DNA from 3 places in the Mesorhizobium sp. KACC 23794 genome. Region 3 is predicted to be linked to each of the others. Evidence: riboswitches for the same ligand, from Rfam matches in the RefSeq annotation. Region 3 holds a riboswitch; each other region holds the start of a gene.
What was found. Region 3 has a riboswitch for cobalamin ahead of metE (5-methyltetrahydropteroyltriglutamate--homocysteine S-methyltransferase). Riboswitches for the same ligand answer to the same signal wherever they lie in the genome.
Positions count from the first base shown of each region.

Region 1 (10,346 bases), 2.1 Mb from region 3:
GCGGCCGTCGAGTTCGGGCATGACGACATGCATGGCAAGGTCGGCCGGCGCCAGGCCGCGCGGGTTCTTCTCCCACGCCTCGCGGCGCGTCGTCGCCACGATGACTTGGAACACCGGAACGCCGGCACGGTCGAACACCGTCTCGGCGCCCGGCTCCGCTCCGGTGGCGAAGGCGGTGGCGGTGATGATGGCGGCGGGATTCAGGTCGGCGATGACTGCCTCGACGAAGGCGAGCGAGTCTTTGTCCTTGAGGCTGGAGACGAAGATCGGAACCGGATGGATGTTCTGTGCCTCAAGGGCTTCGCAGAGCGCGTCGATCGGCGCGACGTCGTCGGCGAGCAGCATGGAGCGGTAGAAGAGGATGGGGACGACGGGTGCGGCTTTCCCCTCCCCTTTGAGGGGAGGGTGGCCCGAAGGGCCGGGTGGGGTCGCCTCCGCAGTGCTCGATGTCCTCTTGTGCCACTTATGCCGAGCGCTTCCTTGACCAACCCCCTCTATCGGCTTCGCCGACATCTCCCCCTCAAGGGGGGAGAGAACGCCGCGCCTGACGATCTCCCGCTTAGGACAGTAGAACCCAGCTTTCGGGACCGGGGACAGCGATGCCGATGCCCTGTCTTCGCCCCGCGCCAGTCCCGCAAGTCGCCCGGCGAGCGCGTCCATATTGCTCGGCCCGCCTTCGCGGAAGAAGGCCAGCAGGTCGTCGAGTTCCGGCCGAGACAAGGTCGAGCATTCGACCAGCCGCTCGTCCTGTTCCCGGCATTCGCCGGGCAGCATCACCAGCCGGATGTTTTTTGCGCGGGCGAGTGCGGCAAGTTGGTCGCAGCCGTAGCGCCACCAGTCGTAGCCGCCGAGGATGCGCACGAGGATTACCTTGGCGTGTGCCGCGACCTTGTCCAGCCAGAGGTCGACCGACATCGGATGGCGCAGGTCCCGCAGCGCCGCCAGCCGCATCGACGGCAGGTTTTCGCCGCCGCGCCGCCAGGCGGAAGCGAGTGCGGCAAGGTCGCTGTCGGTGAAGGAGAGCGCCACGACATCGGCCGGCGATTGCGCCAGGTCGACCGGCTCGACCAGATCGTCGAGCGAGGCGGATGTCGTGGGCAGGATGTGCATGATCCTGCCTAGTGCTGGAAGTTCGGAAGTTTGCTGCGCTCTACGTCGCCCCCCTCTGTCCTGCCGGACATCTCCCCCGCTTGGGGGGAGATCGGCAGTTTCGGCGACACAGACCTTCCTGCAAGGGTGGCGATTGGCGAAGCCAAAGCGGCCGGGGCAATCTCCTCCCAAGCGGGGGAGATGTCCGGCAGGACAGAGGGGGGCAACGTAGGGCGCAAGCGCTTCATTGAATTCCGATCGGCTATCCCAGCAAAATCCGTTCCACTTTCCCCCGATCGAGCCCTTTTAGCCCGATCACCACCAGCCGCGAACGGCGGTCGTCGGCGGTCGTCCAGGCGCGGTCGTAGTAATGATTGACGCGCGGGCCGACGGCTTGCACCAGCAGCCGCATCGGCTTGCCCTCGACCTGGATGAAACCCTTCATGCGCAGCACGTTCTCGCTTTCGGCGGCGGCCGAGATGCGGCCGGCGAGCTGCTCGGCATCGGTGATGTTCGGCAGTTCGACGATGAAGGAATCGAAATCGTCGTGCTCGTGGTCGAGTTCGTCGTCGTGGTGGGTTTTCCTGTTCTCGATGTCGTCCTCGACAGCCAGCCCAAGCCCGAGCAGCACGGAAGGGTCGACGCGGCCCTGTGCCGTCGGCACGATTTTCACGGCGCGGGAAAGATGCTCGGCAATCAGTCCGTTTGCCTTGCCAGCCGCCTCTGCATTCATGAGGTCGCTCTTCGAAAGAATCACCAGATCGGCGCAAGCCAACTGATCCTCAAAAACTTCCTCGACCGGATCGTCGTGGTCGAGCGTGGAGTCGGCGGCACGCTGGGCGGCGAGCGCGTCCATGTCGTTGGCGACTTTTCCGGCTGCAAGTGCCGGACCGTCGACGACCGCGATCACGCCGTCCACCGTCACGCGGCTCTTGACGCTCGGCCACTGGAACGCCTGCACCAGCGGCTTCGGCAGAGCGAGCCCGGAAGTCTCGATGATGATGTGGTCGACCTTCGGCTCCATGGCGAGGATCTTGTCCAGCGCCGGCACGAAATCGTCGGCGACCGTGCAGCACAGGCAGCCGTTGGCCAGTTCGATGATGTTCTCCTCCGGACACGCCTCGACGCCGCAGCCCTTCAAGATCTCGCCGTCGATGCCGATGTCGCCGAATTCGTTGACGATCAGCGCCAGTCGCCGTCCGCCGGCGTTCTCCAGGATGTGGCGGATCATCGTCGTCTTGCCGGCGCCGAGGAAGCCGGTGACGACGGTGCAGGGGGTCCTGGCAAGCAAGGCGGTCATGAAAAATCCTTCAGCAGGGAAGCGGGCGGGATGCGGGCGACGAGCCCGCGCTTGAGACAGTCGGGGCGGCCGCGCCAGGGAAGCAGGCCGTCCTGCGACGCGGCAAACAGTTTTGCGCCGGCGATCAGGTCCGGACCGTTGTCGACGCTGAGGTCGCCGAAGACGTAGCTCCAGCAGTTTTCGCGCAGCATGACGGCGCTGAGGCGGCGTTTGCAATTGCCGAGGCATTCGATCTGGCGGACGGCGACGCCGGCACCCCGCGCCATCTCGCGCACCCGGTCGCCGAGAATTTCGCCGGGACGGGGGCGGACGTCCGAGCCGGTCTCGTCACGGCAGGACGAGCAGACGACCAGCGTCACGCCGGTGTCGGCGGATGGCTCGGCAGTCGTCGCCGCGGAGAAGGCGGTTTGGTCCAAACGATACTCCTTGCCCGGGTCACCCGCCGGACAGTCGGATTGATCTGATGACGGCAGGTCTCCTGGCTCACGGCTCTTCCGCCTGACGCCGCCTTCCCGGATTTCTCCAGTGGCCTTCGGCGCGGGCTGACCGCCTACAGTTGCGGGGACAGCTACGGATTTGGGCGAAACCCGCACCGTATTCCCTCTTAGCCCTTCCAGCGAAGCGCAAGGAACAGTTTACTTTCTTTCCGCAGGATCGTCGCAACGCTTCAAGGTTGGCGCGAGCGGAAAAAAGTAAACTGTCCCCGGCATCCGCCGGTCGGGACCGTCACATGCGGTTTACGCCCCGGCCACGGAGCCTGTCAACGCGCCGGAACCGGGCAGAGTATCGGCCAGCGCCGGGCCTAGATCGCCGGCAGGGGTAACTTCGATCCGCTCCAGGCCGAGCCAGCCGCGCATAAGCTCGATCTCGGCAGCGAGTTCGGCAGCCGTATGCGGCGGTGCGCCGGGCTGGGCATAGGCGGCGAGCACACGCAACACGCCGGCAGGGCGGTCGGCCTTCATGTCGACACGCCCGACAATGGTGTCCCCGAGCAGGAAGGGCAGCACGTAATAACCGAACTGCCGCTTTTCGGCCGGCGTATAGATCTCGATGCGATAGTGGAAGTCGAACAGCCGCTCGGAGCGGGCGCGCTCCCATACGAGCGGATCGAACGGCGCCAGCAGCGCGCGCGCCTCGACTTTTCGTGGCAGCCGTGCGCCGGTGAACAGATAGGCCTGGTTTTTCCAGCCCTCGACCGAGACCGGCAGCAGGTCGCCCGATTCGACCAGTTCCTCCAAGCGACCTTTCATGTCGGCCGGCGACAGGCGAAAATAGTCGCGCAGGTCGGAATAGGTGGCGATGCCGAGCGCACGGGCGGACATCAGCAACAGTTGCCGATGCGCGTCGGCGGCCGGGACGTCGGGCCGATCGAAGATTTCCCTGGGCAGCACGCGCTCCGGCAGGTCGTAGAGCCGCTCGAAACCACGGCGCGAGGCGGTCGTCACCTTGCCGGCCCAGAACAGCCATTCGAAGGCATGCTTCTCGTCGCTCCAACCCCACCAGCCGCCCTTGCCCTTGGCGCCGTCTATGTCGGAGGCGGCGATCGGGCCGTCGTCGGCGATGCGCTTGTGGATGGCATCGATCAGGCCGCGATTGGACCCGGCCCATCTGGCGAGGCCAAGATACATCTCCTCGTCGCGGCTCGCGCGCTCCATGCGCCAGCGCATCAGCGGCCAGCTTTCCAGCGGCAGCAGCGAGGCCTCGTGCGCCCAGTATTCGAACAGCGCGCGTTTTTTCCCCGGCGCGGCGGCATCGTCCAGCAGCGACATCGGGTAGGGGCCAAGCCGCGAGAACAGGGGCATGTAATGGGCGCGCACCACGGCGCTGACGGAGTCGATCTGCAGCAGGCCCAGCCGGTCGAGCGTTTTCGCCAGATGCCGGCGCGTGATCGGCCCGTCCGGGCGCGGATCGGCAAGGCCCTGCGCGGCGATGGCGATGCGGCGGGCAAGGGCGAGCGAGATCTTTTCCTTCATCTGCATTCCGGCGGTGTTTGTTGGTGTTTGTCGGAGCATTTTCTGGCGCTGCACCATATGGACGGGGTGCCGGGCACTCGTCCACTGGCCCGCGTCATCATCCTGACAGCATATGTGGTTGATACATGCCGCGAATTCGCCAAGGTTCGGCTTGCTTCGCCCCAGCGCCTGCGCTAACCCTCGCCGCATCGCAGCAAGGTTTCGGGCACTGGCCGAACGGGTCAGACTGTCGCGGTCCCAGCCTCCCGTTCCGTGCTATGATCGGACCAGTCAGGATCGCAAACGGAAGGCCGGAGCATGGACGGGCTACTCAGCTCATATCTCCCCGTCGTGATATTTCTCGCCGTGTCGATCGCTATTCCCGTCGCGCTGGTGGTTGCGCCCTATCTGGTCGCCCACCGCAATCCCGATCCGGAAAAGCTTTCGGCCTATGAGTGCGGGTTCAATTCGTTCGACGATGCGCGCATGAAGTTCGACATCCGCTTCTACCTCGTCTCCATCCTGTTCATCATCTTCGACCTTGAAGTCGCCTTCCTGTTCCCGTGGGCGGTGTCGTTCGGCCAGATCGGCATGCTCGGCTTCTGGTCGATGATGATCTTCCTCGCCGTGTTGACCATCGGCTTCGTCTACGAGTGGAAAAAAGGAGCGTTGGAATGGGATTGAACGACGCTTCCGCCACGCTCGTTGCGCCGAGGCCGAAGGGCATCATCGATCCGAACACCGGCAAGCCGATCGGCTCGGATGACGCTTTCTTCGGCGAGCTCAACAACGAGCTTTCCGACAAGGGTTTTATCGTCACCTCGTCCGAGGCGCTGATCACCTGGGCGCGAACCGGCTCGCTGATGTGGATGACCTTTGGTCTCGCGTGCTGCGCTGTCGAGATGATGCACATCTCGATGCCGCGCTACGATGCCGAGCGCTTCGGCATCGCGCCGCGCGCCTCGCCGCGCCAGTCGGACGTGATGATCGTCGCCGGCACGCTGACCAACAAGATGGCCCCGGCGTTGCGCAAGGTCTACGACCAGATGCCCGAGCCGCGCTACGTCATCTCCATGGGCTCCTGCGCCAATGGCGGCGGCTATTACCACTATTCCTATTCGGTGGTGCGCGGCTGCGACCGCGTGGTGCCGGTCGACATCTATGTGCCGGGCTGTCCGCCGACGGCGGAAGCCCTGCTCTACGGCATCCTGCTGCTGCAGAAGAAGATTCGCCGCACCGGCACGATCGAACGGTGACGTGATGGCTGAACCTAAGGACCTCGTTGTTCATCTCCTTCGCGAAATTCAGGCGGACCTCTCCGCGTTTCGCAAGGAGAGCGACGAACGGTTCTCCAAGCTTGAAGCGGGTCAAAAGAATCTGCGGCTGGCGATGGCTGGCGAGACCGTGCTGAGCCGGATGCTCATCGGAGAATATGAGGAGCGGATCGAGGCTCTCGAAAAGAAGGTCGAGAGCCTGGGGCGTGCAAAATGAATCTGAACTCGAACTCCACCGCTGCAAAACTTCGTCATTTGGGGGGCAGGCATTTACGCCCCGACGCCTATTTGAGGGCGCTGACGAAGCTCGCCGATATCGACATCGGCGCGTCTGTTGCTGATGGCTATCTCGCCGAGATCGATCGTGTCGCCGAATTGCGTGGTCGGATTGCCATCTTGGAGCGCAAGATAGAGTATTTGGAGGCTCACAAGTGAGCGAAGCCCTCAACGATCTCTCGGCTTATCTCTCCGAAAAGCTTGGCGGGCGGCTGGACAAGGCCGTTGTCGCTTATGGCGAACTGACGCTGTCGGTCGAGGCGGCTAACATCGTCGACGTGCTGTCGTTCCTGAAGAACGACGTGCAGTGCCAATTCGTGTCGTTCATCGACATCTGCGGCGCCGACTATCCGTCGCGGGCAAAACGCTTCGACGTGGTCTATCATCTCCTGTCGCCGCGCCAGAACATTCGCATCCGCGTGAAGCTTCAGGCCGACGAGGACACGATGGTGCCCTCCGCCACGAGCGTCTATCCCGGCGCCGACTGGTTCGAGCGCGAGGCCTACGACCTCTACGGCATCCTGTTCTCCGACCATCCGGACCTGCGCCGCATCCTCACAGACTACGGTTTCGAGGGGCACCCGCTGCGCAAGGACTTTCCGCTGACCGGTTTCGTCGAGGTGCGCTACGACGACGAAGCCAAGCGGGTGGTCTACGAGCCGGTGGAGCTCAAGCAGGAATTCCGCAATTTCGATTTCATGTCGCCATGGGAAGGCACGGACTACGTGCTGCCGGGTGATGAGAAGGCGAAGCAGTGAACGGTGAATGGTGAATGGTGAATGGGCGACAAGCCAGACCAGATACGCGACTATCGCGATCTGATCGTCTGGAAGGAGGCGATGGAAATCGCCCGTCTGGTCTATTTGCTCACCCGAGAGTTTCCTCGGGAAGAGGCGTTTGGCTTGACCTCTCAGATGAGACGTTCGGCGTCCTCCATTCCAGCCAATATCGCGGAAGGATTCGGCCGTGCGCAACGGCGGACATTCATTCAGTTTTTGAGGATCGCTCAAGGATCGCTCAAGGAATTGGAGACTCACGCAATTTTGGCCAATCAGGTGGGGCTCCTACCAACCGATCGGTTCGAGGATTTGTTTTCACGGTGCCAGCGACTAGGAAGGCGACTCGTCCAGTACGTACGGTCGCTAAGCGAGGCTCAGCAGTGACCATTCACCATTCACCATTCACCATTCACTGCGGAGCGTTCCGTGGCTGAAACCTCCGTCCGCAACTTCAACATCAATTTTGGGCCGCAACACCCTGCTGCACATGGCGTTCTGCGTCTCGTGCTGGAACTGGACGGCGAGGTCGTCGACCGGGTCGATCCGCATATCGGCCTTTTGCATCGCGGTACCGAGAAACTGATCGAGGCAAAGACCTATCTGCAGGCCGTGCCGTATTTTGACCGGCTCGACTATGTCGCGCCGATGAACCAGGAGCACGCCTTCGCGCTTGCCGTCGAGCGGCTGCTCGGCGTCGAGGTGCCGATCCGCGGCCAGTTGATCCGCGTGCTCTATTCCGAGATCGGCCGCATCCTGTCGCACCTGCTCAACGTCACCACGCAGGCCATGGATGTCGGCGCGCTCACCCCACCGCTGTGGGGTTTCGAGGAGCGCGAAAAGCTCATGGTTTTCTATGAGCGGGCCTGCGGCGCGCGCATGCATGCGGCCTATTTCCGGCCGGGCGGCGTGCATCAGGATCTGCCGCAGAAGCTCGTCGAGGACATCGGCAAGTGGATCGATCCGTTCCTGCAGACGGTCAAGAACCTTGACGACCTGCTCACCGGCAACCGTATCTTCAAGCAGCGCAACGTCGATATCGGCGTGGTCTCGCTCGACGATGCCTGGGCCTGGGGTTTTTCGGGCGTCATGGTGCGCGGCTCGGGTGCTGCCTGGGACCTGCGCAAGAGCCAGCCCTACGAATGTTATCCGGAGATGGAATTCGACATTCCGATCGGCAAGAACGGCGACTGTTTTGACCGTTACCTCATCCGCATGGAGGAGATGCGGCAGTCGGCAAAAATCATGCGCCAGTGCGTCGACCGGCTGCTCGGCAAGGAGAGCAGCGGGCCGGTGTCGAACATGGATGGCAAGATCGTGCCGCCGAAGCGGCCGGCGATGAAGCGCTCGATGGAAGCGCTGATCCACCACTTCAAGCTCTACACCGAAGGCTACCACGTGCCGGCCGGCGAAGTGTATGCCGCCGTCGAGGCGCCGAAGGGCGAGTTCGGCGTCTACGTCGTCTCCGACGGCACCAACAAGCCGTACCGCTGCAAGCTGCGCGCGCCCGGCTTCGCGCATCTGCAGGCGATGGACTTCCTCTGCCGCGGCCACATGCTGGCCGACGTCTCGGCCATCCTGGGCTCGCTCGACATCGTGTTCGGCGAGGTGGACAGGTGAGCGGACAGGCCGTTGCCGACATCATGGTCGACGCTTCGAGCGGGCGGGTGGAAGGTGCTTCCGCCGTCGAGCGCGCGGCGATCCTGGTGTTGCGCTCGGCCATGTTCTTCCTGAAGCCGTTCAGCAATTTCGGCATTTCCTACGTGGCGCGCGCCACGCGCAGCCTTTTGCCGAGCCGGCGCCGGATGGTGTTTCAACTGACGCCGGACAGCCGGATGCGGGTGTCCTACTGCGACACGTATTGGTCGGTGCTGCTGTCGCCGCGCTACGCCTACGAACGGTCGGTGCGGGCGCTGCTCACCGCTTCGCGCGATGTCGACTACGGTTTCATCGACGGCGGAGCCAATCATGGCTACTGGTCGATCCTGGTTTCGGGCAAGCAGTTCGGCGCGAAGAAGGCGGTCGCGGTGGAAGCGGCATCCGACACTTATCGCAATCTGGACGACAACCGCGCTCTGAACGCCGGGCGCTTCACCGCGCTCAACCGGGCGATCGGTTCGACCAGCGGCGAGCGCGTGCGCATCTACGGCCACAAGCACGAGGCGCGTTCCACCGTCGCGCCGTCCTCCGACGCCACGCCGATCCTCGACTGCGAGACGATCTCGGTCGACGACCTTGCGGACCTGCCGGATTTCCAGGGGCTCCGCCGTTTCGTCGTCAAGCTCGATGTGGAAGGCGTGGAGATCCCCGCTTTCTCGGGCGCACAGCGCCTGCTTTCCGGCGATACCGTGTTCATCTATGAGGAGCACGGTTCGGATTCGCGACACGAGACCACCCGGCATGTGCTGGATGTCATGAAGCTGAGGGTATTCTGGCTCGGCGACGGGCGCATCCGCGAGCTGAGGTCGGTCGACGAACTCGATACCATCAAGAAATCCCGCCGCACCGGTTACGATATGATCGCGAGCGGCAGCGCGTTCTGGCTGGGCAGGCTCGATGCTGCGACATCGACGCCCATCGACGCGGGAGCCGAGGGAAGACAATGAGCGTTCGCAGACTAGCCGAGCAAGCCGTCCAGCCCGCTACCTTCGCCTTCAACGAGGCGATGGCGGCCGAGGCGAACACCTGGATCCGGAAATACCCGGAAGGCCGCCAGCAGTCGGCGATCATCCCGCTGCTGATGCTGGCGCAGGATCAGGAGGGCTGGGTCACCAAGGCGGCGATCGAGCACGTCGCGGACATGCTGCGCATGCCCTATATCCGCGCGCTGGAAGTCGCGACTTTCTATACGCAGTTCCAGTTGAAGCCTGTTGGCAGCCGCGCCCACATCCAGGTCTGCGGCACGACGCCCTGCATGCTGCGCGGCTCGGAAGCGCTGATGGATGTCTGCCGGTCGAAGATCCATCACGACCAGTTCCATGTGAACGACAACGGTACGCTGTCCTGGGAAGAGGTCGAGTGCCTCGGCGCCTGCGTGAATGCGCCGATGGTCATGGTGTTCAAGGACACCTACGAGGACTTGACGCCGGAGCGGCTGGCCGAGATCATCGATGCGTTCGAGGCCGGCGAGGCGGTGACGCCCGGCCCGCAGGTGAGGCGCACCTATTCCGCGCCGATCTCGGGGTTCACCAGCCTGGGCGACGAGGTGGTCGTGCTGAAATCCACCCGCGACCGCGAGGCGCGGGAAGCAGCAGAGACCGCGGCTGGGGAACCGGCAGCGGATGCTGCGGCGGTGCCGCCTTCCAACGCGGCCAGGCCTGCAACCGACGCGCCGGAAACCAGCGCCGCGGTGAAATCGCCGTCGCCGGAAAAGGCCAGCGTCAACGGCGAAAAGGCCGCCAGCGTTGCCGCGCCCGCGCATTCGGCCGCCAATGCCAACCTTGCATCGCCGGCGGTGGAGAAGACTGAAAAGCAGCGCACGGCGCGCGCTCCGCGCAGCGAGCCCGCCACTGCCTTCAAGGCGCCCGAGACCAGGCAGGGAAGCGCCGCGCCGAATGCCAAGGCGGCAACGGCCAAGCCTTCGCTGGAGGACAAGAACCGCCCGGCCGGCATTGAAAAGCCGGCTGCGGTCGACGACCTTCAACTGATCTCCGGTGTCGGCCCGAAGATCGAGGGCACG
Region 1 is NZ_CP197465.1:3,155,157-3,165,502, forward strand. It holds gene cobN (cobaltochelatase subunit CobN) at 1-1,110, opposite strand, end outside; gene cobW (cobalamin biosynthesis protein CobW) at 1,352-2,389, opposite strand; gene ACSBOB_RS15405 (DUF1636 family protein) at 2,386-2,805, opposite strand; cobalamin riboswitch at 2,841-3,038, opposite strand; gene ACSBOB_RS15410 (winged helix-turn-helix domain-containing protein) at 3,127-4,362, opposite strand; gene ACSBOB_RS15415 (NADH-quinone oxidoreductase subunit A) at 4,660-5,025, shown strand; gene ACSBOB_RS15420 (NuoB/complex I 20 kDa subunit family protein) at 5,016-5,597, shown strand; gene ACSBOB_RS15425 (hypothetical protein) at 5,602-5,832, shown strand; gene ACSBOB_RS15430 (hypothetical protein) at 5,829-6,050, shown strand; gene ACSBOB_RS15435 (NADH-quinone oxidoreductase subunit C) at 6,047-6,649, shown strand; gene ACSBOB_RS15440 (four helix bundle protein) at 6,671-7,054, shown strand; gene ACSBOB_RS15445 (NADH-quinone oxidoreductase subunit D) at 7,097-8,287, shown strand; gene ACSBOB_RS15450 (FkbM family methyltransferase) at 8,284-9,273, shown strand; gene ACSBOB_RS15455 (NADH-quinone oxidoreductase subunit E) at 9,270-10,346, shown strand, end outside.
Region 1: it holds a riboswitch for cobalamin, as region 3 does, so the genes downstream of both, ACSBOB_RS15405 (DUF1636 family protein) here and metE (5-methyltetrahydropteroyltriglutamate--homocysteine S-methyltransferase) in region 3, are expected to answer to the same signal.

Region 2 (10,346 bases), 2.1 Mb from region 3:
GTTGCAGGAGATCGTCGCGTCCGAGGCAGGCGCGGTGGTCAAGACCATCGGCGACGCGGTGATGGCGACGTTCCCGACGCCGGACCGGGCGGTGGCGGCGGCGCTCAGGATGCGCGAGGCGATGCAGGCGCTGAACGAGAAGAGCGGCCGCGAGGATTTCCTCTTGAAGATCGGCGTGCATGAGGGGCCGTGCATCGCGGTGATGATGAACGACCGGCAAGACTATTTTGGCCAGACCGTCAACATCGCGTCGCGGGTGCAGGGGCTTGCTACCGCGCAGTCGATCTTCGTCACCAGTTCGGTGATGGATCACGCGAATTCGGCCAGCATCCTGGAATCCAGGAGCCTGAAGCCGGTTTCGCAGGACAGGAACCTGCGTGGCATCGAGCGCGAGATGCGCATCTACGCCATACCGTGAGGTCGAGGGGCGGAGACGAAGGCGTCTACACCCAGCGCCGCACCCTGGCGGCATAGTCGCGATACTTCTTGCCGAAGCGCGCGGCGAGATGTTTTTCCTCGCGCTCGATGGTGACCTTCTGGACGACGAAGGCGGCGACGACGCCGGCAAGCAGGAACCAGATGCTGCCGACGATCAGGCCGACGCCCAGCGTGATCATCGTGTTGCAGAGATAGATCGGGTTGCGGGTGAAGGAGAACGGACCCGAGGTGACCAGATGCTCGGATATGCGGTTGGGCATGATGGTCGTCCTGGCCTTGTGCATCACCCGCACCGCGGCGAGGCCGATGAACGCTCCCGCGGCGGCCAGCAACCAGCCCGCAGCAAACAGGATGTCGGCCAAGGGTCCTTCGATCCACGGCAGTGGATAGACAACCAGCAGCACGATGCCGGCAGCGATCGCCGCGAGATAGATGATGGGCGGCCATGGCAGCCGGTTGGGAGCGGAGAGGGAAGTGGTCACGGCGCCGGATCCTCCAATCTGTCGTCCTCGGTGAGCGCTGTGCAGACGCCGGCAAGGCCGGTCACCCGCTCGCGCAGTTCCGCGCTGCCGTCGCCCGCCAGCACCTTCTGCAAGTCGCCGCCGGCTTCGAGTTCGCCCAGCATGCAGGCACAATAGCGCGTGCAGAAGTTCTCGTCTCGGCTCTGTTGGCAACTCGCCTGGCAGGAATAGCGGAAGCCGGCCTCGGGTGGTTGGGGTGTTGGAGGGAAGACTTGCGAGAACAGCCAGACGCTGCCGATCAGGACCGGCTGGTGGATCAGGTAGAAGGCGAGGCTGTGTCGGCCGAGGAACCGCAGCGGGCGCGACCAGTGGCCCGGATGGAGCAAGGCAAGGCGCGCCGTCAGGCCGGTATCGATTCCCAGCCGCGCGGCGGCGATGCCGAAAAGCACCGCCCCGAACCAGGGAAACAGCGGTACGTAGTCGTTGGAGCGTGGGTTCGTGGGGGCAAGGCCAACCCACCACAGCGCCGGGTGGCTGAAGAATTCCGCCCGGAAAATCTGGGGCAGCGCGATGACCGCCGCCGCAATGACGACGGTCAGCAGCGCCGGCAGCCGCAGGAAGGCGAGGCCGAGCAGGCTTGACAGCGCGATCTGATGCAGGATGCCGAAGAAGATGAAGGCGCCGGGCATGGCGACATAGGTGACGGCCGAGATCGCCAGCGCCGCGCCCGCGACCATGGCGAAGCGCCGCCAGAAACCCGGCCAGCGGATGCCGCGCGCGTGCGCCAGGACAAGGCTGACGCCGACCAGGAACAGAAAACTCGAGGCGATGCAGCGGGCGAACAGCTTCCAGCCTCCGAAACCGGTCGTGCCGGGAAGCACGTAGCCGAAGAATTCGAGATCCCAGGTGAAGTGGTAGGTCGCCATGGCCAGCAACGCCACGCCGCGCGCCACGTCGAGCCATTCGATGCGCCACGGGCCGGCCGCGGTCTCGGGCTTGGATTGCTGGTCAGGCTGCATGCGGACAGATTCCGTTGCCGGTCGGTCCGCAACGGCTAGCACGGCTGATGGCCGAGGTGAACGGAATTGGGCGGGCCACCCTTTCCCAAGCGCGGGTCCGGGCTCGCGCCGGCCTGTTTTGGCCGGCATCGCCGCGACACGGCCGAACGGGATGCCAAGCCTTTGGACCACAAGCGGTTTCGATTGCGGCCAGCGTCCCCCTGCGACGTCGAATCGTCGGTTTCCTGCTACCGCCAATCCGCTCCGCCTGCGATGTCTCGGGCGGTTTCGCGGGGCGCCGATGGCAACACAGGTCAGGCATCCGATCTGGCTTCCCGCCGTGCGTCCGCCCGGCGCGCGGACCTTTGCGACGCTCTATGCCGCCGAATCCTTCGCCCGCGCCACCGTCTCCAGCGTCATCCCCATCCAGGCCTACGAGATCCTGGCGAGCAAGCAGGGGGTTTCGATCCTCTACACGGTCGTGGCGCTGCTCGGCCTGTCGGCTACGCTGTTCATGCCGATGATCATCGGACTGATATCGCGGCGCTGGGTCTACACGATCGGCACATGTTTCCTGGCGCTGGGCTCGGCGCTGTTCGTCACCCACACGCTGGCGGGGCAGGTCGGCGGCATGCTGCTGCGCGTCATGGGCGCCAGCGCGCTGGCGATCACGCTCAACCTCTACATCATGGACCACATCCGCAAGGCCGACGTGATGCAGTCCGAATCGATGCGCATGGCCTGGTCGATGGTGGCGTGGACCGGCGGCCCGACGCTCGGCGTCTTCCTTTACACCCGCTTCGGCATCCTGGCGCCGCATCTCGTAGTGGTCGCCTTCGCGCTGACGCTGCTTGTACTGTTCTGGTATTTCCGGCTCACAGACAACGCTCAGATTCGGCCGGGCAAGACGCGCGCCGTCAATCCGCTCAGCAATATCGGCCGTTTCGTCGCTCAGCCGCGGCTGAGACTTGCCTGGATCATCGCTTTCGGCCGTTCCTGCTTCTGGACGACCTTCTTCGTCTATGCGCCGATCCTGATGGTGGCGACCGGGCAGGGCGAGCTTGCTGGCGGCCTGCTGGTGTCGGCCGGCAATGCGGTTCTGTTCACGGCGATCTGGTGGGGACGTCTCGGCCGGCGTTTTGGCGCGCGCAACACGATGGCGATGAGCTTCTTCGCGCTGTCGGCGGCGCTCTGGATCGCCGGGCTTTGCGGCGAAGGCTTTCCGCTGGCGGCGGGCCTGCTGCTACTGGTTGCTTCCTTCTTCGCCGTGGCGCTGGATGCGTTGGGCTCGACGCCTTTCATCCGCTCGGTGCGCGCCTATGAGCGGCCTCAGATGACGGCGGTGTATCGGACTTATCTTGACTTTTCCGAACTGCTGCCGCCGCTGGTCTATTCGGTGGTTCTGGCCTTCGGCGGCCTCGGCGCGGTGTTCGCGACGCTGGGCTTCTTCACCGCCGTCTGCGGCCTGATCGTGTGGCGATACCTGCCGAAATCTATGTAGCCGCGCGCCGGTGGGCGTCGCGAACCCAGTCGTGGAAGCGATGCAGGTCGTATTCCTCCGGCATCAGCACGCCCGATCGATGCGGCCGGGCGCGCAGGCCGCGCTGGTTGACCTCGCAGATCGCCGCATCCTCCTCCAGCACCGTCCTGCCGAAGGCGACGATGTTGTCGATACCCTTGGTGGCCTCCGACAGCGCCTCGGGCAGGAACAGCCATTCGGAGGTGAGTTCCGTCTGTTCCGGCCCGAGCGGAACAAGACGGACGGTTCTGACATAGTCGACATGGCCGACGATGAACATCGAGGGCAGGTTCATCGCGTAGTTCTGGCCGGCGGCGCGTTCGCGGTCGCTGAGGCCGGTAAAACGATGCGCCAGCGCCGTGCCGTCCTCCGACCAGCTTTCTGCCCCCTTGCGCAGGCCGCCCGAGAATTGCGGCTCGTCATTGTCGGCGTGCAGCGCCCATTCCGGATCGTCGTGGCGGGCCATGAGGCCGCGCCCGTAGATCGGGACCAGGGCGGACAGATGTTTATGTACGCCGGGGCAATGCAGGCATTCGTTGAAGTTCTCCCAAAAGATTTTCCAGTTGCACTCCATCACCTTGGTCAGCACATGGCCGGTGACCAGATCCTCCAGCGGCCAGTTGCCGAGATCGGCCGATTCGCGATCGAAGGTGGTAGCCGGTATGCCGACGGGTTCGTCCGCAAGGTTGATGAAGACGAAGCCGCGCCAGACGGAAAGAGCGACGGGGTAAAGCGGATAGTCGGCCTTGTCGAAGCCGGCCGGCAGCGATTTCGACGGCACGCGCACGAGGTCGCCGCGCAGCGAATAGGACCAGGCGTGATAGGGGCAAGTCAGCAGCCGCGCCTTCAGCCGGCCTTCCGTCTCGCGGCAAAGCTGCGAGCCGCGATGCCGGCAGGTGTTGTGGAAGGCGCGCAACTCCCCCCGGTCGTCGCGCAGCACCAGGATCTGCTGCGTGCCCAGCGTGAACACCCGGTAGGCGCGGGGGTGCGCAAGGTCGGCCTCGCGGCAGACCATGACCCAGTTGCGATACCAGATCGCATCCATGTCCCGCTCGAATTCAGCCGTGTCCCAGTAGACCGACGACGGCAGGGTCGGTTCGGTCGAGGAAAGGCCGTTGTAAGGATCGCTTTTCGAGGATTCAGGGGTCATCGCGCTCTCCGGTCGTTTGAGCGGACACCTCGCATCGGGCTTTGTCAACAATGCACGGTGCTGATGACGCATTCGGCGCCAAAACCGCCGGGATTTGGTTTGCCGAATACCGCGAGAATACCTATGGTGTCGGCGTCGTCGGTTCCGATGGGAACCAAGAGGGAATGTGGTGCGGGCTGTTTGCCCAATGCCGCGGCTGCCCCCGCAACTGTAAGCGGCGAGCCTACCCCGAATGCCACTGAGGTTTTTCCTCGGGAAGGCGGGGCCAGGCGAGAACCTGCGAGCCAGGAGACCTGCCGGCGACAGGTTTGGATCAAGGGCCCTCGGGTGGAGGGCGGAAGGACATGGAATGAACACGGCTTCGACCTCTCTTGGCGTTCAGGTCTCGGCATCGTCGCGTGCGATGCAACTGGCGCTGGCGGCGCTCCTCGGCATCTTCATCGTTGGCTTCGTTGGCTTCTCGCATGTGGAAGCAGCCCACAACGCGGCTCACGATTATCGCCATTCGATGGCGTTTCCCTGCCACTGACGAGGATTTGACATGAACCTCTTTCGCAACGTCGTGTTCATCGCGGCGATCGCGGGGCTATTGGCAAGCCTCGTGATGGCCGTGATGCAATCCTTTTCCACCGACCCGCTGATCCTGAAGGCGGAAACCTATGAAAATGCCGCCGAACCGGCACACGACCACGGCGCGCCGGCCGCAGACGCCACGGCGCCCGCCGCCAGCGAGGCGGCTCCGGCGGTCGCTGAGCATGAGCATGAAGAGGAAGGCTGGGCTCCGGCCGACGGGTTCGAGCGCTTTTCCTTCAATGTGCTGGCTAATCTGGTCAGCGGCTTCGGTTTTGCCCTGGTCCTGGTTGCCGTTTCGGAATTCGCGGGCGGCATTTCCAGCTGGCGTTCCGGCGTGCTCTGGGGCTTTGCCGGCTTCGCGGTATTCACCTTGGCGCCCGGGCTTGGCCTGCCGCCGGAACTGCCTGCGATGCCGGCTGCCGATCTTGGCGCAAGGCAAGCCTGGTGGATCGCGACCGTTGTCGCGACGGCAGCGGGGCTGGCGCTCATCGCCTTCCGGGGCACGGTGGTTTTGTCGATCATCGGCGTGGCGCTGATCGTCCTGCCGCATGTCGTGGGTGCGCCGCAGCCGGCAAGCCACGAATCACCGATCCCCGCCGACCTGCACCACCAGTTCGTTGTGGCATCCACGGTCACCAACCTGATCTTCTGGGTGCTGCTCGGCGGTCTCGTCGGAGCGATCAGGACGCGGTTCTCCGGCTCCGCGGGTTCGCTGCGCAACCAGCTTGCCTGACAACCGTTCGCTGACCTTCGTTCTCGGCGGCGCGCGCTCTGGCAAGAGTTCGCACGCCGAGACGCTGGTCACAGCCCATCCTTCGCCGTGGATCTATATCGCCACGGCGCAGGCCTATGACGACGAGATGCGGGAGCGCATCGCCCTGCATCGCGCCCGGCGGCTCGACGGTTGGGAGACGGTGGATGCGCCGCTCGATCTCGTCGGCGCGCTGGCGGCGTTGCCGGACGACAGGCCGGTATTGATCGACTGCCTCACGTTATGGCTTTCCAACCATATGCTGGCCGAACATGACGTCGATGCCGAGAGCTGGCGGCTTAGTGATGCGCTTTCGCGCCCGCGTGGCCCCTGGTTCATTGTGTCAAACGAAGTCGGCCTCGGTATCGTGCCGGACAACGCGCTGGCCCGAAGATTTCGCGATGCCGCGGGGCGGCTCAACCAGGCGGTGGCGGCTGTTGCCGGCAGCGTCGTCTTCATGGTCGCCGGACTGCCGATGCGGGTGAAATGAGATGAAGACTGTCGACGACGAGGAAGCGGCCCGCCACAAGGCCAAGATGGCCAAACGCAAGGCCGTGCAGGACGCCGAGGTCGCCGGAAAGACCATCGAGAAGGGCCTTCTGATCGTCAATACCGGCCCCGGCAAGGGCAAGACGACGGCGGCCTTCGGGCTGGCCCTGCGCATGCTCGGCTATGGCAAGCGGGTCGGCGTCGTGCAATTCGTCAAGGGTGCCTGGCATACGGGCGAACGAGCCGCCTTTGCCGCCTTCGGCGACAAGGTCGTCTGGTACTCGATGGGCGAGGGGTTCACCTGGGAAACCCAGGATCTGAAGCGCGACGTGGCGGCGGCCGAAGCCGCGTGGGCCAAGGCGCTCGAACTGATGGCCGATCCGTCGATCAGCCTGATTGTCCTCGACGAACTGAACATCGCGCTGCGCTACGACTATCTCGACCTGGAAACGGTCGTCGCCGCGCTGAAGGACCGGCGCGAGGGGCTGCATGTGATCGTGACCGGCCGCAATGCAAAACCGGCGCTGGTCGATGCCGCCGACCTCGTCACCGAGATGGGCGCGACGAAGCATCATTTCGCTGCGGGCGTGAAGGCGCAGCAAGGGATCGAGTTCTAGCGGCCGGCGTGCGGCCGGTTTTGTAAATAAAATAACGACCTTGGCGCGCGCCGGCTGGAAGCGGCAGCGGTGTGGCGCCGTCAAGATACAGCGGCAGCAGGTCCGACAGGACGATGGCGCCGGGCGCGAGCAGCGCTGGAAGATTGCGACTGAGCACGGCGCCTCTCGTCAGATTCTCGGTATCGTCATAAGTACCCATATCGGCATGGGCCAGCACGACTTTTCCCCGGAACCGCTGCGCCATGGAAGGCAGCGTGTCGACGATGTCGCCCATGACCAGCCTGTCGTCTGGCGGCGTGCAATCGGCGATGCAGTCGACCTCGCGGTCGAAAACGTAGATGTCGCGGTCGGGCAGGTGCTTGCGCAGATGGTCGTAAGTGCGGCCGTGGCCCAGCCCGAGTTCGAAGACGACGCCCGGACGGCCGGCGATTTCGCCGACGGCCCAACCAAGACAGGCGCGCTGCGCTTCCAGCCTGAACAGCAGTTTGTCGAGCCACGTCAGTTGATCCATGGCGATCCGATCAAGCAGTCATGCTGACGGAACAAGATTCACGGCATTCGGTTCCGCTCAAGCGAAAGCCAATCCGTTATCGGGCGCGAATCGGGCAGGGCAACTGCGCCACCTAACCTATTATGATCATTGCCACAGCGACGCCTCCGGTCAGCGCAATCAGCAGCGCATCAGCCGTCCAATAGAGTTGCAGCGCCCTGCGGATATCGACGGCCGTCGCTTCGCGGCGGCCGCCTTCGCCCATGAAGGCGTCGTCGACCATGACGCCGCCATAGGCGCGGGGGCCGTTCAGCGCCAGGCCCAGGGCGCCCGCCATCGCGGCTTCCGGCCAGCCGGCATTGGGCGAGCGGTGTTTTTTGGCGTCGCGCAGAACAGAGCGCCAGGCGGCGCGTGGGTTGGCGCCGGGCACGAGGCATGCGGCCGTCACCAGCAGCATGGCCGTGAGGCGCGAGGCGGGCAGGTTGATGAGATCGTCGAAGCGTGCGGCGGCCCAGCCGAAGGCGAGATATTTGGGACTGCGATGGCCGATCATCGAATCGGCGGTATTGGCGGCCTTGTAGGCGACACCGCCGGCCAGCCCGCCGACGCCGAGCCAGAAGGCCGGCGCGACGATGCCGTCCGAGAAATTCTCCGCGAGGCTTTCGATCGCCGCGCGGCAGACGGCGGCCTCGTCCAGCCTTTCGGGATCGCGGCCGACGATCATCGACACCGCCTTGCGGCCGGCGGAAAGCCCTTCGTGCTCAAGCGCTTCGGCGACCGCCTTGACGTGGCTGGCGAGGCTGCCCTGGGCGAGCAGGCTGCTGGCGACGACGGCGGTGAAAAGGATGCCGAAGGGCAGGGCACCGACCAAGGCTTCCAGCGCACAGGCCATGCCAGCGGGAATGCCGACCAGCAGAATCAAGGCGATGCAGCCGAGAATGCGACGCGCCCGGTCGGTGGCAGCGGGGCGATTGAGCGTCCGGTCGAGCAGAGAGATGAAATGGCCGATCCAGATGACGGGGTGGCCGATTGCGCGCACCAGCCGGTCGGGATAACCGAAGGCGAGTTCCACAAGGAGCGACAGGAAGGCGAGCGGAGCGGACATGGCGCCTGCGGGAAAGATCGGAACGGTGGATGACCACGGCGGCAGCCTGGGCAGGGCGCGGGCGCTGTTTCCGCAGGCGCCGCAACCCTTTATCGACCTTTCGACCGGGATCAATCCGTACTCCTATCCGCTTTTCGACCTGCCGGCCACCGCCTTCACCCGCTTGCCGGAGTCACGCCGCGCCAAGGAATTGCAGGAGGTTGCGGCGCGGGCGTATGGCGCTGCGGCTGCAACAAATGTCGTGGCGGCGCCGGGAACGCAGATCCTGCTGCCGCGGGTCATGGCGCTGGTATCGCCGGGACGGGCAAAGGTGTTGGGACCGACCTATGCAGAGCACGCACGGGCTGCGGCGCTCGCAGGGCATTCGGTCGAGGAGGTGAGCGATTTCAAAGATCTGGCCGGTGCGGATGTTGCCGTCGTGGTCAATCCGAACAATCCCGACGGCCGGATCGTGGCCCGTCCGGCTTTGCTCGGCCTGGCGGGCGAGATGCAAACGCGGGGCGGTTTGCTGGTGGTCGACGAGGCGTTCATGGATGTCGGGCCGAAGGAGCATGGTCTTGCCGGCGATGTCGGGCGTACCGGGCTAGTAGTGTTGAAATCGTTCGGAAAATTCTTCGGGCTGGCAGGTGTGCGGCTGGGATTCGCGCTGGCGGAACAAGGGCTTGCGGCACGGATCGAAGCTGAGCTGGGACCATGGGCGGTGAGTGGCCCGGCGCTGGAGATCGGCATCCGCGCCCTTGCTGACGAAGCGTGGCAGGAAGAGATGCGGCATCGCCTTGCAGATGATTCGGGAAAGCTGGATAAGCTGTTGGAAACGTACGGATTGCCGGTCAGCGGCGGGACGTCGCTCTATCGCTTCGTCGAGACGCCGGACGCGGCGGGATTGTTTGCGGAACTCGGCCGGAACGGCATCCTGTCGCGTAATTTCAGTTGGCGTTCTTCGGCGCTGCGTTTCGGCCTGCCGGCGGACGAGGTGGCGTGGGTCCGACTGGAACAGGCACTGGCGATGTGGAAAAACAAGAGCCGGTTCAAGGAGTTGGCGCCGTGATCTATGTCTGCCCGCTGTCGAAGATCGACGAGACCGTGTCGAACACAGGCGCTGAATGGTTGCTCTCGCTGCTGTCCGAAGGGACGGCGGTGATGCGGCCGGCCTCGATCCTGCGGGAGCGGCACCTGCATCTGAAAATGCACGACATTGCCGAGGCGCAGGAGGGCATGACGCCGCCGGCGGAGGAGCATGTGCGCTCCCTGCTGACCTTCGGGCAAGCGTGGGACCGACGCAAGCCTTTGATAATACACTGCTTTGCCGGTATCAGCCGGTCGACGGCGAGCGCGTACATCATTGCGGCGGCGCTGGCGCCGAGGCGCGAGGAGGCGGAACTGGCGGCAACCTTGCGCCGGCTTTCGCCCTCGGCGACGCCCAACCCGCGGCTGATTGCGTTGGCGGATCAGATACTTGGGCGCCAGAACCGGATGGTCGAGGCGATCCGTTCGATCGGCCGTGGCGCCGATGCTTATGAGGGTGTGCCGTTCGGACTGAATATCGACGTCTGAAAGCAAAAACCCCGGAATTCCGGGCTTTTCGGCCGGCCCGCACAGCGCGATCCAAAAAGCGTGAAGCCCGGAAGTTGCAATTCCGTCAATGACTTGCGGAGTCGCCCGCGATTTTTCACCGCGATGCGCTTCACTATTGCCCGATTTTTGCGCCTCCGCGCTGTCTTTCTTGTGTCGCGAGCTTGCCGGAAAGCCTCGATT
Region 2 is NZ_CP197465.1:3,195,139-3,205,484, forward strand. It holds gene ACSBOB_RS15600 (adenylate/guanylate cyclase domain-containing protein) at 1-418, shown strand, start outside; gene ACSBOB_RS15605 (methyltransferase family protein) at 444-920, opposite strand; gene ACSBOB_RS15610 (heparan-alpha-glucosaminide N-acetyltransferase) at 917-1,918, opposite strand; gene ACSBOB_RS15615 (MFS transporter) at 2,199-3,398, shown strand; gene ACSBOB_RS15620 (aromatic ring-hydroxylating oxygenase subunit alpha) at 3,391-4,566, opposite strand; cobalamin riboswitch at 4,689-4,881, shown strand; gene ACSBOB_RS15625 (CbtB domain-containing protein) at 4,916-5,095, shown strand; gene ACSBOB_RS15630 (CbtA family protein) at 5,108-5,872, shown strand; gene cobU (bifunctional adenosylcobinamide kinase/adenosylcobinamide-phosphate guanylyltransferase) at 5,865-6,380, shown strand; gene cobO (cob(I)yrinic acid a,c-diamide adenosyltransferase) at 6,382-6,996, shown strand; gene ACSBOB_RS15645 (class I SAM-dependent methyltransferase) at 6,926-7,507, opposite strand; gene cbiB (adenosylcobinamide-phosphate synthase CbiB) at 7,620-8,591, opposite strand; gene cobD (threonine-phosphate decarboxylase CobD) at 8,590-9,639, shown strand; gene ACSBOB_RS15660 (tyrosine phosphatase family protein) at 9,636-10,145, shown strand.
Region 2: it holds a riboswitch for cobalamin, as region 3 does, so the genes downstream of both, ACSBOB_RS15625 (CbtB domain-containing protein) here and metE (5-methyltetrahydropteroyltriglutamate--homocysteine S-methyltransferase) in region 3, are expected to answer to the same signal.

Region 3 (10,346 bases):
GTCATCGATGACCGCGGCCAATACCGTGCAACGCGCGTGCCGCTGCTTCGCGAGGCGGTCAGCTACACGATTTCAGGCCGCAAGGCCGTTCAGATGCGCCTGTCCGACAATGTGAACATGGACCGGATCGGCTCCCTGCTTCTCTACCACTATCCGACCACGTGGAACCACGTTCTGTCGGACCACGCGATCACGTTCCGGGTCATGCCGATCAGCGCGACGGAAACGGCGGTAACAACCAAATGGCTCGTCCACAAGGACGCTGTCGAAGGCATCGACTACCGTCTTGACGAACTGACCCATGTCTGGACCGAGACGAACGACCAGGACCGCCAGATCGTCGAGGAGAATGCGCGCGGCATCCATTCGCCCGCATACGAGCCCGGCCCCTATTCGGAAATCCACGAGGGCGGCGTCGCCCAGTTCGTCGAATGGTATTCGAGTTTCATGGAAGGCCGGCTGACCGAGGGCGACCGCCCGGCGCTGCGCTTCGTCGCCTGATCCGAGGCCGCTTGCCATGAACATGATTGTCACCGGCACCGTGCCCGTGCCGCTGCCGCTCGACGAGATGAAGCCGTGGAACTCGGCCAGGCAGATGCTTGTCTGCACCAGCGTCATCGACGAGGCGGCCGACGTGAAGACATTCACCTTCGTCGTCGAGGGCGGCGGCTGGTTCCGCTACATGCCCGGACAGTTCATCACCGTGGAATTGCGGGCCAAAGGTGGCGACCTCCACCGCACCTACACGGTTTCATCCTCGCCCTCGCGGCCGTATTCGATCTCGATCACCGTCAAGGCGCAGCCGACCAGCATCGGCACGCGCTGGATGTTCGAGAACGTCAGGCCCGGCTCGCGCGTTCGCGCCTACGGGCCGAGCGGGCATTTCACGCTAGCCCGCAATCCGGCGAAAAAATACCTCTTCATCTCCGCCGGCTCGGGCATCACCCCCATGATGTCGATGCTGCGCTGGCTGTCCGACTGCGATCCGGGCGCGGACATCGCGTTCCTCAATTCCTCGCGCCGGCCGGAGGAGATCATCTTCCGGGACGAACTCGAAATGTATGCCCGTCGCATGCCGAACCTGTCGCTTGGGTTCCTCCCGGAAGCGCGGTCGGCAGCCGCGCCGTGGGGCGGCCTGATGGGCCGCATCGACCGCCACAAGTTCGCGCTCCTGGTCCCGGACTTCATGAGCCGCGAGATTTTTTGCTGCGGTCCCGAACCCTTCATGAAAGCGGTGAGCACCATCGTGCGGGCCGAAGGCTTCGATATGGGCCGCTACCACCAGGAAAGCTTTGGCGCGACGTCGATCGCCGAAGCGGTCCACAAGCAGGCGCCGGACATCTCGCTCGATGGCACGGCTGCCGGGCTGATGGTCAGTTTCCTCGGCTCCGAAGAGCAGATCGCGTGCATGCCCGGCCAGACCATCCTGGAGACGGCGCGTGCGGCGGGCGTTCGCATTCCGGCCGCCTGCGAGTCCGGCATCTGCGGCACCTGCAAGGTGCTGAAGCGCGCCGGCGATGTCGACATGCGCCACAATGGCGGCATCAGCGCGCAAGAGATCGCCGGCGGCTATGTGCTTGCCTGTTGTTCCCGGCCGTTGTCGCCCGTGGAGATCGAGGCATGACCGCGCGCGACGGTTACGGGACGGCGATGCCGACCCATCTGATCGACGCAAGGAAGATGGCGGCGATATCGCCGCTGCCGCCGCCGGAGGAAGTGTTCATCGACTGGCTGATGTCGGTGCCGCCGGACGACTGCCTGGAGGCCGCGGCGCGTTACCAGATCGAGATCATCGACCGCTCCGCCCTGTTCCTGCACCCAGATGTCCGTCATCTGCGCACCCTGCTCGTCGCGGTGGCGGGCGATGCCGATTGGCCAAGGCCGATTTCAAGTCTCTGAGACAACCAGACAGGTCGCAGCCATGAGCATCGTCCCTCTCCAGCAGACTGAACCACCAGCCGATCCCATCGACCGGCTGGCCGCCGCGCACCGCGCCGGGCATGGCCTGGCTCGGCCGTTCTACATGGATCCGACCATCTTCGAACGGGACATGGAACGCATATTCCGGCGGCATTGGCACTGTCTCGCCCATGCCAGCGTCATTCCGAACGCCGGCGACTTCGAGTTGTTCAAGCTCGGTGACGAGCAGGTGATCCTGACGCGCGGTGCGGATGGCGCGATCCACGCCATGCTCAATGTCTGCCGGCATCGCGGCGCCGAGGTCTGCACGAAGCCCAAGGGCAACGCAAAATTCTTCGTATGTCCCTATCACGCCTGGACCTACACCAATGACGGAGCGCTGCGGGCAGCCCGGCTGATGCCCAAGGATTTCGATCGTGCCGCGCATGGCCTCAGGAAACTCCATGTGCGCGTCGCGTCCGGCCTCGTCTTCGTCTCGTTCGCCGAAACGCCGCTCGACTTCGACCCGATCGAGCAGTCGCTGCGCACCAGTTGCGGACAGTATGGCTGGGGCGAGGCCAAGGTGGCGCATCGCGAGCTTTACGCTGTGCAGGCGAACTGGAAGCTCGCGGTCGAGAACTACGTCGAGTGCTATCATTGTGGCCCGGCCCATCCGGAATATTCGCAAACGCACGCCCTCGAACAGCCGCTCCACATGATCGAGAAACTCAACGAGGCGATGGAAGCACGCACCTGCGCGCTCGGCATCGACGTCGGCAGCGGCGATCATTGGCGCAATTCAGCCGGTGGACACGAGGCGATCCACACTTTCCGCTACGCGCTTTACGACGGCGTCTCGACCGGCAGCGAGGACGGCAAGCCGGTCGCGCCGCTGATGGGCCGGTTCTCCGCATATGACGGAGGCGTCACCTCGATCCATCTCGGCGGCACCAGCTTCCTGGTCTGCTACCCCGACCACGGCATGATCTACCGCTTCATTCCGAAGACGGTCGACACATGCGAGATGGAACTGATCTGGCTCGTCCGCGGCGACGCCGAAGAGGGACGGGACTACGACCTTTCACGGCTGACCTGGCTCTGGAAGGTCACCACCGAGGAAGACAAGAAGATCATCGAGCACACCGCACGAGGCGTTCGCTCGCATTATTTCGTCCCCGGCCCGATCGCGCCGATGGAGCAGAACGAACTCCGCTACATCAACTGGTATCTGGAGGAAATCGCACGGGCCTGACCTACGTACTGCAGCTATTTGGGGACAGGTTGCGCGAATCGTTGACGCAACCACAAGCCAGGAGACACTCAAATGAACTCCCCCGCGAAATTGCGTGTTGGATTCATACTGGGCCGCTCGTTCACGCTGTCGGCATTTGCTCTTTTCATCGACACGTTGCGCCTGGCGAGCGATCAACTGGATCGATCGGGACGTGTAACCGCGGACTGGCATGTGCTGGCGAGTACGAAGAATCTCGTTCGGTCCAGCTGCGGCGTGCAACTCATTCCGACATCAGGTTTCGTCGATCCCACGACCTTCAGCCACATTGTCGTGGTCGGCGGGCTGCTTAACGAGGAGGAGCCCGTGGACGCGGAAACGATACGCTATCTGTGTCGCGCAGCCGCGGCCAAGGTGCCGCTCATCGGCCTCTGCACAGGGACGTTCATTCTGGCGAACGCCGGGCTGATGAGGAACCATGAGTGCTGTGTAAGCTGGCTGCATGTCCGCGATTTTCAGGACCGGTTTCCCGATCATGTCGTTCGCTCGGACCGGATTTTCCATCTCGACGAGAGCCGCGGTTCATGCGCCGGCGGCAGCAGTTCGGCGGATATGGCGGCACTGCTTGTGCGCCGCTGCATCAGCGAGGATGCGGAGCGGAACGCTCTTGAAGTTCTCCAGATCGAGCAAGCTCGATCTCCATTCCATTTGCAGGCGAGGCGAACCCTGGCCGACGGCGCGGACGATGTCCGTATCAAGGCAACTCTGCTGACCATGGAGCAACATATCAACGATCGCGTTCCCATCGCCCGATTGGCTCGGCAAGTAGGTGTAAGCCGTCGGCAGCTTGAGCGTCTCTTCAGGGAAAAGGCTGGCATGTCGCCGGCCAACGCCTACAAACGCGTCCGACTGATCCACGCCAAGTCACTTGTCACGAATACCGATGCCTCGATGCTGGAGATTGCGCTGGAAGCCGGGTTCGAAAGCGCGTCGCATTTTGCAAGGACGTTCAAGAAATTCCATGGTCGAACGCCGTCGGAATTTCGGACCAACACGATGCACGTCTGAGGCATCTTGATGCTTCAATGTGCTGCCGAATTGTTTGCAACTCATATGAACACGGCCGTCGGGGCCGCCGGGCAAGCCGGCGGCCCCGACGATTGTCATGCCGCTTCCGCCGTCTGGCGCAACTGCCGGGCCGCTGCGACCATGTTGACGAGCGCTGGCCGCACCTCCTCCCACTTTCGGGTCTTCAGCCCGCAGTCGGGGTTGACCCAAAGCTGATCGTCGCCGAAGCGCTCGCGGGCGAGGATCAGCAAGTCTGCCATTTCGCCGACCTCCGGAACGCGCGGCGAATGGATATCGTAGACACCGGGGCCGATCTCGTTGGGATACTTGAAGCTCTTGAACGCATCGAGCAGTTCCATGCGGGAACGGGAGGTCTCGATCGAGATGACGTCGGCGTCCATCGCGGCGATCGCATCGATGATCTGGTTGAACTCCGAATAGCACATATGCGTGTGGATCTGCGTCTCGTCGACGACGCCGCTCGAACAGATGCGGAAGCACTCCACGGCCCAGTCGAGATAGGTCTTCCAGTCCGCCTTGCGCAAAGGCAGCCCCTCGCGAAGGGCGGCCTCGTCGATCTGGATCATCTTCGCGCCGGCCTTCTCAAGGTCGACGACTTCATCGCGGATCGCCAGCGCGATCTGGCGGCAGACTTCGCTGCGCGAGAGATCGTTGCGTACGAAGGACCAGTTGAGGATGGTGACAGGACCCGTCAGCATGCCCTTCACCGGTCTGCTCGCCAGCGACTGCGCATACTGCCACCAGGCGACCGTCATGGGGTTGGGCCGCGAGACGTCGCCGAAGATGACCGGCGGTCGCACGTAGCGGGAACCGTAGCTCTGCACCCATGCATGCTGCGTGAAGGCGAAACCGGAAAGCTGCTCGCCAAAATACTGCACCATGTCGTTCCGTTCGAATTCTCCATGGACGAGCACGTCGAGGCCGATCTCTTCCTGCCAGCGGATCGCGGCCGCTGTCTCCTTCTTCAGAAACGCGTCGTAGTCCATGTAGCTCAGTTCGCCCTTGGCGTGCTTCGAGCGCGCCTTGCGTACCTCCGCCGTCTGCGGGAAGGAACCGATCGTAGTGGTTGGGAAAGCCGGCAGACGCAGTTTTGCCGCTTGCAGCCTGCGCCTTACAGCGAAGCTGCTCTTCCGCTTCTTCATGCCTTCGCCGATCTCGGCCATGCGGCCCTGTACCAGCGGGTCGTTCACCGTGAGCGATGACGCGCGCGAGGCAAGCGTGGCCGCCGACGCGTCGAGCTTTGCCTGCACGCTCGCCCTGCCATCCGCCAGGGCACCGGCGATCGTCGCCAGCTCTTCCATTTTCTGAACCGCAAATGCCAGCCAGGATTTCAGATCGGATTCCAACGCGCGTTCGAGCTCTACGTCGATCGGTACGTGCAGCAGCGAGCACGATGGCGCGATCTCGATCCCTGCCGCGCCTTCCCGCGCCGCCACAGGTTCGACCATGTCGAGGATCGAAGGCAGGTTCGCACGCCAGATATTGCGACCGTCGACCACCCCGAGCGACAGGACGAGGTCCGGCCGGGCCTTTTCAACGACCGCTGCAAGTTGGTCCGGCGCGCGCACCAGATCGATGTGCAAGCCATGGACCGGTACGGCCAGCGCGGCGTCAAGGTCAGCGCCAAGCGCGCCAAAATAGGTGTTCAGCATGATCTTGAGGTCGGGTGCCGCCTGGGCAAGTCGCCGGTATGCGAATTTGAACGCTTCCCGCTCGTTTGGGATGAGATCCAGCGCCAGCGCCGGCTCGTCGATCTGCACCCACTCAGCCCCGGCCGCCGCCAGCTTTCTCAGGAGCTCCTCGTATACGGGCATCAGCTTCGCCAGCAGCGCGATCGGGTTGAACCCCGTTTCCAGCGATTTGCCGAGCTTGAGGAAGGTCAACGGCCCGACCAGCACCGGGCGGTTGTGGATGCCCAATGCCTTCGCCTCAAGAAACTCGTCCACAGGCTTGGTGGAAGACAGGACGAAGCTCTGTTCGGTCGAGAACTCGGGCACCATGTAGTGGTAGTTGGTATCGAACCATTTGGTCATCTCGAGCGCGGTGACGCCATGATGGCCTTGATCATGCGCGTGGGCGTGGCCGCAGTTGGCCTCGGCGTCACCTTGACTGCCACGCGCCATCGCAAAATAGGTATCGAGCGAGACGTTGCCGCCGCTCCAGCCATAGCGCGACGGGATCGCGCCGACCATCACCGCCGTGTCGAGCATGTGGTCGTAGAGCGAGAAATCGTTGGACGGAATCGCGGTCACCCCGCGGTCGCGCTGCTCGAGCCAGTTCGCGACGCGGAGCTTCTTTGCCGCGTCGATCAGGTCAGTGGCCGAGCTTTTGCGCGACCAATAGGATTCGAGCGCGAGTTTGAGTTCGCGATGGCGTCCGATCCTCGGCACGCCGAGCGTTGCTACGGATATTTGGGAAGACATATGACACCCCGATATGGTTGTGGTGGGGTGATTGCAGACGCGAGGCGAGCGGCGTCCTACCGGACCAGCTCTCCAGCGTACACAACAGGACACCCCGCCCGTGGACGTTATCTGTCACGGCAGGTCTCCTGGCTCGCGGGTCGTCGCCTTCGTTCGTCTTCCCAAGGCCGATGGCCTCAGTGACATCAATGAACGTCAGCTCGCCGCTTACAGTTGCGGGGGCAGCGCCGGCTTTCCCTGTTTTGGGGCACCGGCTTCCCTCTTAGCCCTTGGACCACGAACGGCCCAAGGGAACCATGACGGCGTCAATGCACATCAACGCATCGCCAATGTCAATGGCGATATAAAGAAATGTTTATGTCTTTCTATCCTGCGTCACACTTGAAGGTGTTGCACTGTCGGCATTGGCGGGCGGGCCGGGGCAGGTAGCGCAACGCTTCTACAGCATATAGCCCAAATCCGGCAGAAGCGGAACGCCTGTCACGGCATCCTTGAAACCACGCAGAAGGGCATCTCGATACCACGCCCTGGATGGAGCGGGTCCGGTCTTTCGATGGCGCAACGACGACGACGCCCAGACCCTGAAGAAAATTGCCATAAGCGATAAACTTTGCGATTTTAGAAAATTGTTGTTGCTCTAAGGCCAAAGATAGCTAACCTTTCAGCTCGAAGAGCCGGCGACAAAGACCGGCCATAACAGGGGACGCGGGCCGTGCTGTCCGTTTCAGGCATTCAGAAATCTTTCGGCGGCGTGCGCGCGCTTGACGACGCGCGGATCGATTGTTCCGCGAACGAGATTGTCGGCCTCATCGGCCCCAACGGTGCGGGGAAGTCGACTCTGGTCAACGTCATCAGCGGCTTCCTCAGTCCCGACAGCGGTTGGGTCCGACTGGATGGGCGCGATGTCCAGGGGTTGGACCCGAGGGCGATTTCCACGGCAGGCATCGCACGCACCTTTCAGAATCTGCGGGTCTTCCGTGACCTGACCGTCCGGCAGAATGTCGAGGTCGCACATATTCGCTGCGTTCAGCTACGGCCAGACCGGGCCGCGACAGTCTCGGTCGACGCTTTGCTCGATACTTTCGGCCTGGCCGCATCGGCCGCCGCGGTGGCGGGTAGCCTGCCTTACGGGATGCAGCGCTGGCTGGAGATCGCCCGCGCCATGGCCTCTGCCCCGCAAATCCTGCTGCTGGACGAACCGGCTGCCGGTCTCAACGACGAAGAGACCGAAAAACTACACCAGGTCATCACCTTGATCCGCAACAGCAAAGGTGTCGGCGTGGTCGTTATCGACCACGACCTGCGCTTCATAAACAGTGTCTGCGCGCGGCTTTTCGTAATGGATCAGGGTCGGCTGATCGCAAGCGGCACGCCTCGGGACGTGTGGGCGGATCGACGGGTGATCGAGGTTTATGTCGGCCCTGGCGGGCAGATGGGAACACCGCCCCAGCACAACGCATGAAGAAACAAAACCAGTAACAGGAGGACTACAGATGAACGGAAGGACTCGGATAGGCTTGGGTCTGTTGCTGGCGATGACCTCGCCCGGACTTGCCGATGACCAGGAACTCAAGATCGGTATCGCCGCCTCGCTGACGGGAGCCTACGCGCCCTACGTCGAGGTCGAGGGCGCACGCTGCCTGGCCGACAAGCTGAATGTGGCAGGCGTCGGCCCGAAAGTCACCATCATGGCGGAGGACACAAGGTCCGAGCCGCAGCTCTCGGTCACCATCGCGCAGAAGTTCCTCGATCAGGGCGCGCAGGTCGTCACGGGCATTCCGTTCCCGGACTCGTTGATCCCGATCGCGCAGATCGCCGAGCCATATGGAGCGACCGTCTTCTCCGCACCGAATACGCAGGTGGAGATGCAGGTTGCCGGCTTCGAAAACTTCATTGCCGGTGCCGTTCCTGATCCGGTAAATGCTGCATCGAGTGCCGAAGCTGCCTACAAGAAGGGCCTGCGTACGGCGGTTCTCCTGAAGTCGGCCGACGCCGGCTCCTGGTCCGACATGCTGCCCGAGTGGTTCGGCCAGAGCTTCGAGCATTGGGGCGGCAAGGTCATCGGACGGCTGAACCATTCCATCGGCACGAACGACTGGTCGCCGCAGATCGCCCAGATACGAGCTATGTCGCCGCAGCCGGATGCGATCATGATCTCCTCGGTCCTGCCCGACATAGGTATCCTGATCCGCCAGCTCAAAGCCAACGGCTATGAAGGGTGGGTGATCGGTTCGGACGGTTTCGACGATCCCTCCCTTGAAGGCACGGTCGTGGATTCCGGAACGCTGGAACGTGTGATGTTCGCGACCCACGGTCCGACTGGCACCGGCGGGCCGATCGACGAGTTCCTTGCCGACTGCAAGGCCAGGGGCTTTGCGGTGCAGGGTATCTTCGACGCGCTCGGCGCCGACATGGTGCTTGAAGCCCATTCGGCCGCGGTGCGCGCCGGTTCCGTCGATCCGGCGGCAATCCGCAAGGCCCTGCGCGCCGAAGGCGGCAATCCGGGCGTGACGGCGAAGGTGATATCTTATGCCGAAAACGGCAGTGCGCCGGTCAAGACAGTGCCGGTCATCGGCTTCCAGGACGGAAAGCGCATATTGATCCAGGACACCATTCCGGATTTCGTGCCGGAATGGAAATGATCCGTGGCCGAAATGCTGCGCCTTGAATCCCTGTCGGTCCGCTATGGGCCGGTACGGGCGGTCCAGGACCTGACTCTATCGGTTGGCGAGGGCCAACTGATTGCACTGCTAGGCCCCAACGGCGCCGGCAAGAGCTCGACCATCGGCGCTATCACAGGGCTGGTTCCGTCAACAGGGCGCATCCTGCTGCGGGGAACCGATATCAGCCGCCTGCCAGTCGAGGATCGCACGCTGCGCGGTATCGCCGTCTCACCCGAGGGGCGCAAGGTTTTCGTCAACCTGACGGTGGCTGAAAACCTCCGGCTCGGAGCGGCCTCCCGGCGCGACGCGGCCGGGGTCCGCGCCGACATCGAACGCTATCTGGAACTGTTTCCGGTCCTCGGCGAACGTATCGACCAGCTTGCGGGCACGCTTTCGGGCGGTGAACAGCAGATGCTCGCGATCGCACGGGCGATGATGTCGCGCCCCCGGCTGCTGCTTCTGGATGAGCCATCCCTGGGGCTTGCGCCGATGATCGTGACACGGGTCTTCGACTTCATCGGCAAGCTGAAGTCCGAAGGACTGACCGTCGTGGTGGTGGAGCAGAACGCCGCGCAGGCGGTACGCTTCGCGGATGCCGTCTGCATTCTGGGTACCGGGCGCGTCACATTCCGCGGCACACCGGCCGACATCGCCGGAACCGACGTGATGAAACTCTACCTTGGGGGCTGAGGGTCCATGGAGTATCTGATCCAGCAGTTGCTGAACGCGCTGGCCTTCGGGTCGGAGTATGCGCTGGTGGCGCTCGGCCTGGCGGTGATCTTCTCGATCATGGGTCTGGTGAATTTCGCCCATGGCGAAGTGATCGGAGCTGCAGCCTACACCGTGTTCCTCGCGGTCGGAATGGGGCTGTCCTCCCCTGCCCTGGTCGTCCTTCTGGCCATCCTATCGGCTGCCCTCATCTCGGTCGCGCTCGAGCGGATCGCGTTCCGGCCGGTGCGCAACGCGCCGGTGACGACCGGCCTTCTGACCGCGTTCGGCGTCAGCATCATCCTGCAGAACCTGTTCCAGTTGCTGATTTCG
Region 3 is NZ_CP197465.1:5,279,596-5,289,941, forward strand. It holds gene ACSBOB_RS25890 (aromatic ring-hydroxylating oxygenase subunit alpha) at 1-501, shown strand, start outside; gene ACSBOB_RS25895 (2Fe-2S iron-sulfur cluster-binding protein) at 518-1,624, shown strand; gene ACSBOB_RS25900 (hypothetical protein) at 1,621-1,899, shown strand; gene ACSBOB_RS25905 (aromatic ring-hydroxylating oxygenase subunit alpha) at 1,922-3,151, shown strand; gene ACSBOB_RS25910 (GlxA family transcriptional regulator) at 3,224-4,198, shown strand; gene metE (5-methyltetrahydropteroyltriglutamate--homocysteine S-methyltransferase) at 4,294-6,642, opposite strand; cobalamin riboswitch at 6,744-6,956, opposite strand; partial or broken gene ACSBOB_RS25920 (ABC transporter ATP-binding protein) at 7,454-8,104, shown strand; gene ACSBOB_RS25925 (ABC transporter substrate-binding protein) at 8,136-9,284, shown strand; gene ACSBOB_RS25930 (ABC transporter ATP-binding protein) at 9,297-9,995, shown strand; gene ACSBOB_RS25935 (branched-chain amino acid ABC transporter permease) at 10,062-10,346, shown strand, end outside.